DNA from 2 places in the Brevibacillus sp. AF8 genome. Region 1 is predicted to be linked to the other one. Evidence: riboswitches for the same ligand, from Rfam matches in the RefSeq annotation. Region 1 holds a riboswitch; the other holds the start of a gene.
What was found. A riboswitch is a leader RNA that binds a small molecule or an ion and turns the genes downstream of it on or off. The one in region 1 is predicted to bind cyclic di-GMP.
Positions count from the first base shown of each region.

Region 1 (6,642 bases):
GTACGCTCAATCAGACGCAAATGGTCGATTTCACGGGAAGTAACAAATGTGATCGCGAGACCCGTTTTACCAGCACGTCCCGTTCTACCGATACGGTGAACGTAGCTTTCGGAGTCTTGTGGAATGTCAAAGTTGAAGACGTGTGTAACACCGCTGATATCCAGACCGCGGGCTGCTACGTCGGTCGCCACCAATACCTCGATTGTACCTTCCTTGAACTTGCGCAGTACGCTGTCGCGTTTTGCTTGGTTCAGGTCTCCGTGGATACCTTCTGCTCCATAACCGCGCTTGGTCAGAGCTTCGGACAGCTCATCTACTCTGCGCTTGGTTCTACCGAATACGATAGCCAGCTCAGGCGAATGAATATCCAGCAAACGGCACAGAACATCGAACTTTTGTCTTTCTGCCATTTCCATATATTGCTGTTCGATGTTTGGTACGGTTACTTCTTTTGCTTTCACTTGAATGATGGTTGGTTCGTTCATGAACTGCTGGGCGATTTCCTGAATCGCTCTCGGCATCGTTGCGGAGAACAGCAGGGTTTGTCGACTTTCTGGAACCTCTTTCAAGATTTCCTTAATGTCGTCGATGAAACCCATGTTCAGCATTTCATCCGCTTCGTCCAAAACAACTACCTCGATGGCATCCAGACGAATCGTTCTTCTTCTCATGTGGTCCATGAAACGACCAGGTGTTGCTACGATGATTTGCGGGCGTTTTTTCAACGCCTTGATTTGACGCGTGATGTCTTGACCACCGTAGATTGGCAGGGCAGAGATGTTTTTAAATTGGGCAATTTTATTAATCTCTTCTGCAACCTGAACAGCCAGCTCACGAGTTGGGGTCAATACAACCCCTTGAATATTTCCGCTTGTTTCATCCATGCGTTCAATCAGCGGAATACCAAATGCAGCCGTTTTACCTGTACCAGTTTGTGCTTGACCAATCAGGTCACGACCTTGCAGTGCTACAGGAACCGTTTGATCCTGAATAGCTGTAGCCTCTTCGAAGCCCATGTTGCTCAACGCTCTAACAATGGAGTGGTGTAAGCCAAAATCATTAAAAGTCGCCAATGAATGTCAGTCTCCTTTATCAATACCTTCATCTATAAAATTCTCAAAAAAAAGGGCACTATTCCTTACGATCCGGAACATGCCCTTTTATCCCGATTGTACGTAGCGCCCTAAAGAACATAGCTGTAATCGTACCATGCAATGACTGAAAAAGCAAACAGCTTATAGACCCAAATTGTTTGATTTTTTGGTAATGAATCTTGTAAAAATAACAAAGCAGCCCAGAATCAGGCTGCTCGTCTGTTATCGAATTATTTTACCCATTTGTTGTAAAGCTCATCAAACTTCCCTTGCAGTTTCATTTCGTCCATCCAAAGATCCAAGTAGTTAGCGAAGATTGTGTCTCCGCGGTGAATCATGTACGCTTTTTCACTCTTGGTGAATGGGTTGTCAGTCAGAGCGGCATACAGGCGGGAGTCTGCTTTGGAATATACAAGCGCTTCCAGCGTATCTGTGATCATCACATCGTACTTACCGCTTGCTACCAGACCAGGAATGTCGAGGTTGTTTTGTTCAACAGTCACAGTTGCTTTTGTCAGGTGCTCACGAACGAATTTTTCGTTGGTGCCTCCTGGATTCACACCAATGCGCACCTCTGGTTTATTGATGTCTGCTACACTCTTGTACTTGTCCTTGTCTTCTGCACGGATGAGCGGAGCTTTACCGAACATAATATAAGGATCGCTCATGTGTGCTTTTTTCTGGCGGTCTGTGTTGCGGGTAACGCCTCCGACAGCAATATCGAATTTATTTGCCAACAGATCGTCCATCAGTGTCGGCCAGGATGTTTGAACAAAACGCGCCTCTACTCCCAGGCTTTTTGCGAATTCTTTCATCGCATCGATATCGTAACCTTCGAATTGGTTTGTTTTCGGATTCAAATATGTAAACGGTTTGTAGTCACCTGGAGTACCTACGAGGATATAGCCTCTCGCAATGATTTCGTCCAAACGAGACTCAAACTTTTTCGCTTGCGGTTTTTTAGCAGCTTCAGCAGCTACGGTTTGGACAGGCTTAACCGCTGTTGCGGCAAAAGCACCTGTTCCTGATGTCATGAGCATAGTTGCAGCGAGTGTGCTCGCCAAGATTGTTTTTGTGAATTTTTTCATCTGGGTTCTCCTCCTGTTAAACGGTAATGAATTTAGTTAGTAGAAACAAACTCCATCATCCCCTAATGGCATCCCCCCTTTCAAAGAAGAGGACTTACAACCTGTAGAGCTGCTTCTTATACAGTAAACCTGCCGATTCCTTGTTGTAATTCTTCTGCCACTGCATTCAAATGCTCGACAGACTGGCCAATTTCCTGGATGGCTTGAAGCTGCTCTTCGGTTGCCTTTGCCACTGTTTGCGCGTCGAGTGAAGCATGTTTTGCAATGTTATGCATTTCATCTACAGAAGCACTCACCTGTTGGGAGCCTGCTGACATTTGTTCAGATGCGGCGGATACTTCCAAAATGTGCGCAGCAACGTTCCGGGAAGATTCCAAAATATGCCCAAAGATTTCGCGAACCTCTTCGACCAATTGGATACCTTGCTGTGCGTTTTGGTTGCCCGCTGTCATGACCTCTACTGCGTGACGAGTATCCTGTTGGATTTCCCCGATCAGCATCGCGATTTTGGATGCGGATTCCTCGGATTGGTTCGCCAGTTTTTTTACTTCACCGGCAACTACAGCAAATCCACGTCCATGCTCGCCTGCACGTGCCGCCTCAATCGAAGCGTTCAAGGCAAGCAAATTAATTTGTGAGGTCAATTGACTGATCGTATCAAGAATGCCTTCGATTTCTTTGGAGCGATTGTTGAGCTGTTCAATGGCTACTGTCGCCTTCGATGTTCCCTCGCCAATGCTTCCCATCTGGAGAACTGCCTGCTCTACCACAGCAGTTCCTTGTTCTGCCTGCTCTGTTGCTATCTGGGCAGCCTCAGAAACATGTGCAGACGTCTCCGCGATTTTCACTATGCCTGCTGCCATGTCAGTCATCGACAATGCGACTTCCTGCGAGCTGGCTGCCTGCGCCTCTGCTCCCTCAGAAATCTGTGCGATAGACAAGCCGATTTGGTTGATGTTTTCTGTCGCCTGCTTAATACCTTCAGATACTTCCTGACTAAAACGCTGTACTTGATCAGACGACAGTGATACGTCTTCAATCAAATTTTTCAAGTGCGATACCGTCTGGTTAAAGTCACGGGACAGAACCGCAATCTCGTCTTTTCCGTCAACCGTTACGGTCTCTTTCAAGTTGCCCTGCGCCACTACATTTACGGCGTGATTCAGACGCTCAATTGGTTTCACCATGCGTACAGCCAAGAAATAAACGAGGACAACCCCAATTGCCAATACGATGAGGGAAATAACCATCAATCGAACTGACAGTTGATCGACAGGGGCATGCAGCTCTGCTACAGGTGCAGTGATGTATATACCCCAGTTCAAATTGGTAGGAGCATACGAAGCAAATCGCTCTGTATTCTCGTAATTATATTGGGCAATTCCATGCTTCCCTTGCTTGATGTCTTCAAAGCCAGTCTGAAGTTCAAGAATACCCATATTGAGAATCGATTCCTTCAGAATGAACTCGCTGTTCGGATGATAAATAAATGTTCCTGTTTTGCTTACTAAAAAGGCGTAGCCTGATTGACCAAATTTCTCTTCGGACACCTTTTTTTGGATCTCATTGATAGGAATCGTAGAACCGATATAACCGTATTGACGATTGTCCTTCATCAATGGAACGACAAGGGTCACGATGTTATTCCCTGTGCGCTTCGAAACAACTGGCTCTGAGACAACAACCTTTCCTTCCCCTTTGCTGGCTTCCTTAATGTGCGGACGATCCGAGATATCAGTCACTTCACCCTTGAAATTGATCACATTCTTTCCGCTTAAATCATGCGAAAAGAAGAACGTCTCAAACTCGGGGTTTTTCTTTTGGGCCTCTTGAATGAGTTTCAGGTCATACTCGGCATTTTGATCAGCCGACATCAACCCTCCCACTGCTCTTACAATTTCAATTTTTTCTTTAAAGAAACCATCGATACGAATCGAGAGATTGTTAGCTGACAACTCAGCTTCTTTGTCCAGACTGTCTGCCAAAAGATTGGAAGCACTCCAATAGCTTGCACCGCAAACCGTACCCAAACTTATCAACAACAGCAGGCACAAAACGATAATTAGCTTATTCTTCAAACTATTTTTCATACCGAATCCCTTCTCCCTTCTCTTTTTTCAACAAAAAAAAGACTGCCCACCGACAGCCCATCATGACTACGGTATGGCAACCCGGCTGTCCTAGCTGCGAAAGTCACTTGACTCTCGACCTTAGACCCGTGGCTTTGCGTCCCTGCCTTTCAGCAAGTTTGCCTTTGTCATTCCTTGTTGTTTTTCAATTAAGTTCACATTTTTCAATCTCACCTTTCTTTTCCCATAACTTTCCGATAATAAACCTCAAAAATACAAAAAAAGCTGACAACCTTTTACAGTTGTCAGCTTTTTGTCAAACTTTTTGACTAGCTTAATCCGATCACTTGGCCATCCTCGTCTACATATAACGATTCAGCAGCCGGCTTTTTCGGGAGGCCTGGCATGGTAACCAAGCTACCGGTCAGTGCCACAATAAAACCAGCTCCTGCTGATATGCGCACTTCACTCACTTGGATCGTGAAGTCAACAGGTGCTCCCAACAGATCAGCGCGGTCCGTAAAGGAGTAAGGTGTTTTCGCCATGCACACAGGCAGATGGGACATGCCCATTTCTTCTACCTTTTGGATCGTTTTTAATGCCAGCGGCGAAAAGACAACCCCTGATCCACCGTATACTTCTTTTACGACTGTCTCAATCTTGTCTTTTATGCTGAGGTTATCTTCATACAAGAATCGGAAGGATGAAGGCCGCTCTGCTGCACGAGTCACTTTTTCAGCAAGCTCGACACCACCTGCTCCGCCTTCTGCCCATACTTTGGACAGCGCCGCTTCGGCTCCGGCCGCTTGGCACAGCGCAATGACTGCATCCACCTCTGCCTGGGTATCTGTCGCAAAATGATTGATCGCCACCACTGCTGGCACACCGAACTTTTGCAGGTTTTCCAGATGGCGCTTGACGTTTTCGAAGCCTTTCTCCAGAGCAGACAAGTTCTCCTCTGCCAGATCAGGTACTTTTACCCCGCCGTTGTATTTCAACGAGCGAACTGTAATGACCACGACAGCAGCCGATGGAGTCAGACCTGCTTTTCTGCACTTGATGTCAAAAAACTTTTCGGCCCCCAGGTCGGCACCAAAGCCAGCCTCTGTTACGACGTAATCTGCCAGCTTCAAAGCCATCTTGGTTCCGATCACGCTGCTGCACCCATGCGCGATATTGGCAAAAGGTCCTCCGTGAATGATGACCGGAGTTCCTTCGATTGTCTGTACGAGATTGGGCTTGATGGCTTCCTTCAAGAGAACACACATCGCATCGACCGCGTTGATTTCCTCTGCCCGTACAGGCTGATCATCGAAATCGTAGCCAATAATGATCTGGTTCAATCGCTCGCGCAAGTCCGCCAGATTCTCACTCAGGCATAAGATCGCCATGATTTCCGAAGCGGTTGTAATCATGAAGCCATCTTCACGCGTCATCCCGTTGCCGTCACCCAGACCAACCACGATGTTACGCAGTGCACGGTCGTTCATGTCCATGGCTCGTTTCCAGACGATTTTCTTTGGATTGAGCCCACGCGGATTGCCGTGGAAAATATGATTGTCGATCATCGCTGCCAACAAGTTATGTGCAGCTGTAATCGCATGAATGTCCCCTGTAAAATGCAGGTTAATTTCGTCAGCCGGGAGAATTTGTGCTTGGCCGCTTCCGGTTGCGCCTCCTTTGATCCCCATGCAAGGACCCAAGGACGGCTCGCGAAGCGCTGCCATTGTTTTCTTCCCGAGATAATTTAATGCTTGTGACAAACCAATCGTCGTGAGTGTCTTACCTGCTCCCGCCGGGTTAGGGTTCATCGCTGTAACAAGAATCAGTTTGCCATCAGGGCGATCCTTCACTTGCTCCCATAGCTCATCTGATAATTTGGCTTTATATTTTCCGTATAGCTCCAAATACTGTTCTTCGATACCTGCAATCTTGGCAATTTCAACAATAGACTTCATTTTTGCCTCCCTGCCACACCAGAATGTAATGCACCAGTTACCAATCTTCTACATTCTGCATAATCATCCTTTCTCCTCTCCTCTTCGACACATTACGCAAAAGAAAAAGCCCACATTCCGACAAACGTTCAGAATGCAGGCCCTCTGTTATTTCCCGAAAATTTTCCCCGGATTCAAAATACCGTTTGGGTCCAGCACTTGCTTCATGGCTTGCATGACGTCGAGTGCTTCTCCGTGTTCCTTGCGCTGGTATTTGATTTTCCCCACACCCACACCATGTTCGCCTGTGCAGGTTCCTCCCCGACTCAATGCGTACTCCACCAGATGGGCATTTACTTCCTCGGCACGCGCCACTTCTTCGGGGTCATTCAGGTCGATCATCAGGATAGCGTGATAGTTCCCATCCCCGACATGCCCTGCAATCGCTCCATCC
Region 1 covers NZ_JAGQDN010000018.1:30,917-37,558, forward strand. The annotation lists gene cshA (degradosome RNA helicase CshA) at 1-1,073, opposite strand, end outside; gene KB186_RS20755 (transporter substrate-binding domain-containing protein) at 1,325-2,182, opposite strand; gene KB186_RS20760 (methyl-accepting chemotaxis protein) at 2,299-4,272, opposite strand; cyclic di-GMP riboswitch class I at 4,345-4,445, opposite strand; gene KB186_RS20765 (formate--tetrahydrofolate ligase) at 4,581-6,209, opposite strand; gene KB186_RS20770 (FAD-binding oxidoreductase) at 6,357-6,642, opposite strand, start outside.

Region 2 (6,642 bases), on a different contig from region 1:
CCACATTTTCCATGACAATCTCCTGATAAGAACCACCAGCGCTCTGATATTGTTCAAGCACGTCACGAATTTGGGAGACCATCGGCTGCGGGGGATATTCGTCTTCCCCCGGCCATCCGGGGACATAGCCAAGCTTGCCCAGCGTACCGAAATCAGCCAGCGACTGATCCGAGACAATGGCATCATCCGCACCGCGAATCCATAAAATCGGACACTTCGGCTCCATCTGGACAATACCGGACAAATTTACGTATTTGGGAGAAATCGCATTCGTGATCCCTGTCGTTCTGGGAGCAACACCGGGCCAATCGTTTACGTATTCAAAGGCACCGGGGTAAAAGTCCTCTCCTATTCTCGTAGAGAGTATTGCGTTCACATAACGGTCTTCCTGCTCTGGGCCAACTTGGAATGGGGGCTTGAAATAAAGCTGATTCATGACATTGCGAGGACTGGAGGGAGATTCATTGCCTATATCTTTGGCTGCAATCCTTTTGACCAGCTCAGAGTTGGCGGCTCCCCCACCCGAGCCTGAGAAACTGCTGTAGCACGGGGTACCAGCTATATCTTTGGTTCCACCAAAGCCGTAAGGGGACATGGGGGCGATGAGAATCAGAGAGCGGACTTCCTGCGGGTGATCGATGGCAAACTGCATCGCGATCCCGCCACCCAACGACCAGCCGGCAAGATGGATGGGCGTTGGCAAGTCCAATGCCCGAATAAACGAATGAAGGTCATCCGACCAGTCTCGCAAACCGCGTGTCGCATCAATGGGCAATGCTTCACTTGCTCCATAGCCACGCATATCAGGTGCATACAGACGGTACTGGTCACATAGAGCCGCAATGGTATCATCCCAGAACAGGTTGGCTGATGCATTGCCGTGAATGAGGAGAAGCGGTTCTCCTTCCGGTACGCCTGCTGTCAGGTAGGAAACGAGCAATCGATCGGTCTGAATCGTTTTGGTTTCGATTCTTGCATCCATCAATGATGTGCCTCCTTTCAAAGTGAAAATATCAGAATATTTCTATTATATGCCTGTTCGGTTACAAAATGAGAAAAGAAAACAACCGCCAGTGAAAGGCGGTTGCAGGAAGATTACATATGGAGACCACGCATCTGCTGTTCAATTTTCTCAAAGCCGCCAGAAACCTTAACGACTTCGTCTTTTTGCTCAGAAACGAGCACAAGCACTTCTTCCAGGCTCTCTTTGTTCTTGTCGGTAATATCTGCGTTGACTTCTACTTTTGCGCCGACTTCCTGAATCATGCTGTGAACATGGACGATGAACTCTTGCAGGTTTTTCGTTTTATCTGCGAAGTTTTGCATGTAGTTGTCTACATTGGTGAACATTTCTTGTACTTCGAGAATGCCCTCGCTATTTTTCTCAAAAGAAGTCTGCGACTCGGAAATCATATCCGATACGAGTTTCATTTTTTCGCGGATGGTCATGAGCAGGCTCGAGATCGACTCGGACGATAGCTTGGAGGACTCTGCCAGCTTGCGTACTTCATCTGCGACGACAGCAAATCCTCGGCCGTGTTCGCCTGCGCGAGACGCTTCAATCGTGGCATTGAGTGCCAACAGATTGGTTTGTGCAGAAATCTCGGAAATGGTTTGGATGATTTTTCCAATCGATTCGGTTTCTTTATTGAGCTCTTGGATTAGCTGGTTCGTACCTTGGATGTCCTTGATGAATCGTTCAAAGTCATTACCGATGTTGCCAATGCGTTTTCCACTCTCGCTAGTGGCTTCCTTGGTCGATTCTACGTACTCATGCATCTCTGTAACAGAGCGGGTCATGTCCTCAACTTGCAAATTCGTCGAGCTCATTTCCCGACGCAGCTCGTCTGTATTGCTGGTCTGGACAGTAAAGGACTCCATGATGTCTTGCAGGGAAGCGACGGTTTCGACAGCGCGAACATTGACACCGTCCGTTACCTTGTTCAAATTCTCTTGATAGTCTTGCATAGAGGTGAGTGATTCATTGATCTTATCCAGAACACGTTGCAACGATTCCTTCGAGGCAATCGCTTCTTGCTTCTGTTGCTCACTTTCCTCTTGGAGTTTGTTATTGAATACAGCATGCATCATGCTCGTGACAGAGACAAAGCAGAAGGTGAGCAGGAAGTACATCAGATCGAGATTGCTTGTCGAATGGAAAATCGTTTCTCTTTGTGTCAGGAAGTAGTAAGAGACAATGCCCAATGTCGATACAATCGTCAAAATATTGATGAGTCGGTCTTGATAAATCCCCATAACTGCTACGAAGAACATAATGGTCATGATATTGATCATATGCGGGTCCAGTCCGACTACGATGAACATGAAGATCCCGATTACGGCGAAGTTAAAGAACTTCATGAAGGGCGCTGCTTTTTCACGGAAGCTCGGGCGATTAGAGATGTAAGCAAAAGGTGCCAGTACGCCATACAAAATACCCAGAATTGTGAAAACGAATGTGTACGAAACGCCTAGAAAGAGGTTTAAGACCTGAACAACCGTAATAATACTTGCGAATACGATTACGACCCAATTGTTTCTTCTTCTCAATAAATCAATTTTATCCATGTTATCCATGTTACCCACCTACCTCGACTTTTACTTGGTTGGATGACGACGTATTGTACCAGGAATATTTCGGATCGTGCTTATTGTCATAGACATCTTTTAGATGGAAAAGGGTCGGAATCGCATCGGCCCCTTTGTAAAAGACGATATCTTTGGTCTGAGTTGCTTTTACTTGATACTTCGTGTTAATAAATTTAAAAAAGGTCGGATCTGCTACCCCGATTGCGTGGGTATAACCATGCTTTTCAGCGTAATCTATCATCAGGCAAATTCCTTTTTGCCCCAGTTGTCCGCGGTATTTCGGCAGAACAGCGAGACTGTCTACCTCCATTACTTTCATATCTTCTGTAACAACATCCTGAAAAAGTGATTTCATATAAGCACTTGATTTGGAAAAGGGCGTCATTTCAAATGTTCCACCTGCTTCACCATCTTCGGCGATTAAGAGGAACTGAGCCGAGCCTTCTTTCGCGTACTCCATCTCGAAGCCCATGCTTGTCCATACTGTTTCTTTGATTTCATGAAATTTGGCTAACTCTTGTACGGTTTCTACTTGTTTGTACATAACTTCTCCACTCCATCATTTTCTGATTACCGTGTTGTGTATGTTTGACGTCTCAAAAGTTATGTTTTTCCATCTGTTACAAAAATGAAAGTGCTTTCATCCTCCTTTCAAAAAACGAAACACAAAAAAAGGCCGTTCCATCGAAATGGAACAACCGAAGCTACCAACATCGAAAAATAGTCTCAAGATGATGGCAACCCGGCTATCATGGTCAAAGACTGTAGACCCGTGGTTTTGCGTCGCCACCTTTCGATGACTTTGCCTTTTTCATTTTTTAGCAAAAATTGTAAAACTGTGTCGAATTTTGCTAGACATAATCATGCAAAATATAAGCCATTTGTATTAGCTTTGTCAAGTTTTGGTAGGAAGAAGTAACTGATTGTTCATAATATATGAACGTACGAAAAAACCAGTTGCCGTATCAACTGGTTCTTCATTAAATAGGGAGTAGGGGTTAAGTTAGGGTGCGCAGAATGTCTATAACTTCAGTAGGCTCCATTCGCTTTTTGTAGTCAGGATCTAAGAATACTGACCGGATTACGCCCTGTTCATCGAGGATATAAGTAGCCGGTATGGGGAGTGTCCAGGAATCGTCGCTATTAAAATGATTGAGATCGATATCCAATGATCGGTAGGTATCATGGAAATACTCAGGCAGTCTGAATATGAGTCTATATTTTTCTGCTACCTGATTATTGGTATCGCATAACACGGGGAAGCTCAGACGATTGTTCTCTTGCATAGTAAGAGAGTGTGCAGGAGATTGTGGACTAATGGCAAACAATTGAGCACCCAGAGAGGTTATCGTATCGAGCTGTTTTTGGTACGCTTGCATCTCCAAATTGCAGTAGGGGCACCATGATCCACGGAAAAATGTGAGGACGACAGGACCTTTTATGATTTCTTCCGACAAGGTAATGCTCTTGCCAGTGTGATCGTTCAACGTGAAATCAGGCGCAATCGAACCAATCGGCAAGCCCTTTGCCAGTTCAGAGGTCCGCAGCTCCTCGATTGATCTTGTAAATGCATCTGTTACTTCACGGGTGAGGAAGTCTGCTATTTGAATGGTTGTAAAATCTAGCTCTTCGCGCAGGCTCTGAAAATGTGGTTTATCCATATGTCGTTCCCCTCTTTTTCGAAAGAATAGTAGAAGCCATGGCTTTACGATATCTTTCTTTTTGAGCGAAAGATGTAAACTGGATTACATTTTCTTCAAAATCCTGTCCCGCTGAATAGAAATAGATTTAAAGCCTGTTTGAATCAGTTCTTCTCTTGCTAAAGCACGTAATGCTACCGTCACAGCTTCCCTGGATGCCCCAACAAAATTGGCGATTTCTTGATGGGAAAGAGGTAAGTCAATTTGTTGAAACGCCGAACTGTTAGGATTGCCAAATTGATCGGCAAGCTTTACCAACGTGGAAATAATGCGATCTTGTAAAGGGAGAAGGGCAAGATTTTCGGCTGCTTGGCTGATCGAAACCATTCTATCGCTAATGACCTTCATGATCTTCATCATCAGTTGCGGATGTTCGATGATGTAGCTTTCAAATTTTGCTTTGCTCATTTTACAAATGAGGCAGTCTTCGATGGCTTCTATATACATCTCCCTTGTACCTAATGAGAGGAGATCCACTTCTCCAAACACATTGCCTTCCCCGAGGATATCGAATGTGAACTGCCGACCATCCCGATTTACTTTATATAAGCGTACCTTTCCCTGTTTGATGAAGTAGAAGCCTTCTGAAAAAGTTTCTGGTGTTTGAATGCACGTATTTTTGGGGAAAGGGGTTAGAGAGGTTAATTGATCAATTAAGCGCAAACTATCCTCGGATAATGAATTCAACAAATAAAATTGGGATAAATGTGTGATTCGGTTCATCATTTCTGTTCAGTGCGACTTTTCAGGATCGTTCTTTTCGCTTTGGTGATAATTCTTTTTGTTTCCTTTGTATCAGAGGTTTTTAGCCACTCGTCACAAAGTTGTGTCACCCAGTCTGGTTGTGATTTACTCGCATCGTTCAACCAATTCCCTACAGAATCTTGAACATATTTGGCTGGATCTGACTTCACTGGTGTGAGCAAAGGCAGGCAGCGAGCGGGCTCATTTTTCAATGCGTCAATATGCTTACACCAGACACCACGCGGGCGTGTGGCTTCTACCGCAAAACGGCGAATATTTTGGTCGGTATCAAGTACCCATTCACTCAGGAGTTGAATGGAATGGTTCAGATCATGCAAGAGAGAATCTCGAATCGCCATCCATGCGATCTCTCTCACCCCAAAATGATGATCAGCCGCGAATTTTCTTATTTGGGCTAGTTTTTCTTCTAAAGATAAGGTGTTGTCCAGGCCGATAATATAGGCACTCCAGCAACGTACACTGTCTGACTTGTGGTTGGCCAACGATAGGAAAACAGAAGACGTAGCTGTGGGTTCACCCGATTTGTGTAAGATCGCAAGCAGTTCTTGTCCAATCAGACGGATAGCTTTCATTCCGCTCGTTGATCCGGTCTCTTCTAATTGACCAACAAGTTGAGGGACATACGCACCTAACGTAACATGAGGCAGAACGATTCGTAACAAATGCATATGATCAACAGCCTGCCATTCAGTCAAATTGACGCTTTCTAATTCTCCAGCATGAAGGAGTGCTAATATATTGTCAGGGATGAGTGAGGCTTTACTTGCTCCTTTTCTCGTGTGTACCGAATCTGGCATTTCAACAAACTCCTTTTCGCAGTAATGGTAAAAGTATACATAAAAATCGCCCATAACAAAAATTTTCCAACCATCCGATAACTAGAAGGAATAGGAGGGGATTTTATGAAGGAAGTAAAGGTGATTCAATTTTACTTTTCCGGAGGCGGTGAAACGATTAGCATCGAATCGACGGAACCGGAAGAGATCATTCAAATGGTCGCTAATCAAAACAACGGATGGCTCCAGTATGATGATGTTGTCATCAACGTAAGAAATGTTTCGTATATCAAAGTTCGCAATCAGGCGTAGGATAAGAAAAGAGCGTCAAGCTCCGACACGAAAAAGCTCTCCTTTGAATGAGGAGGGCTTTTTCGTGTTGGGGGTAGGGCTGCTGGTTATCCTATTAATAGAAGAAAAGGGAGGGCGGCAAGATGACGCTGGAAGAAGTCATGCAGAAGCTCGAAGCGATGGGGACAGAACAGACGAAAAAAACGCTTTTGCGGCATGGGGCAAAAGAGCCTTTATTTGGCGTGCGAGTCGGCGATATGAAAAAGCTGGTCAAGGAGGTAAAGCATGATCAGCAGCTCGTCCAGGCGCTGTACGATACGGGAAACTACGACGCCATGTACTTGGCCGGATTGACAGTTGACCCAAAGAGCATGACAAAAGAGCGGCTGCAGGCTTGGGTTCAGGAAGCGTCTTGGTACGCGCCCGCCGAATATACGGTTGCGAGTGTAGCCGCTGAGAGCCATTTTGCCATGGAGTTGGCTCGAGAATGGATCGAGTCAAAAGAAGAAATGGTAGCCACA
Region 2 covers NZ_JAGQDN010000006.1:14,905-21,546, forward strand. The annotation lists gene KB186_RS10555 (alpha/beta hydrolase) at 1-982, opposite strand, end outside; gene KB186_RS10560 (methyl-accepting chemotaxis protein) at 1,096-2,586, opposite strand; gene KB186_RS10565 (GNAT family N-acetyltransferase) at 2,579-3,133, opposite strand; cyclic di-GMP riboswitch class I at 3,323-3,406, opposite strand; gene KB186_RS10570 (peroxiredoxin-like family protein) at 3,588-4,250, opposite strand; gene KB186_RS10575 (Crp/Fnr family transcriptional regulator) at 4,335-5,012, opposite strand; gene KB186_RS10580 (DNA alkylation repair protein) at 5,012-5,851, opposite strand; gene KB186_RS10585 (hypothetical protein) at 5,957-6,142, shown strand; gene KB186_RS10590 (DNA alkylation repair protein) at 6,265-6,642, shown strand, end outside.
Region 2: linked by a shared signal. The riboswitch ahead of KB186_RS10565 (GNAT family N-acetyltransferase) and the one ahead of KB186_RS20760 (methyl-accepting chemotaxis protein) in region 1 are both predicted to bind cyclic di-GMP.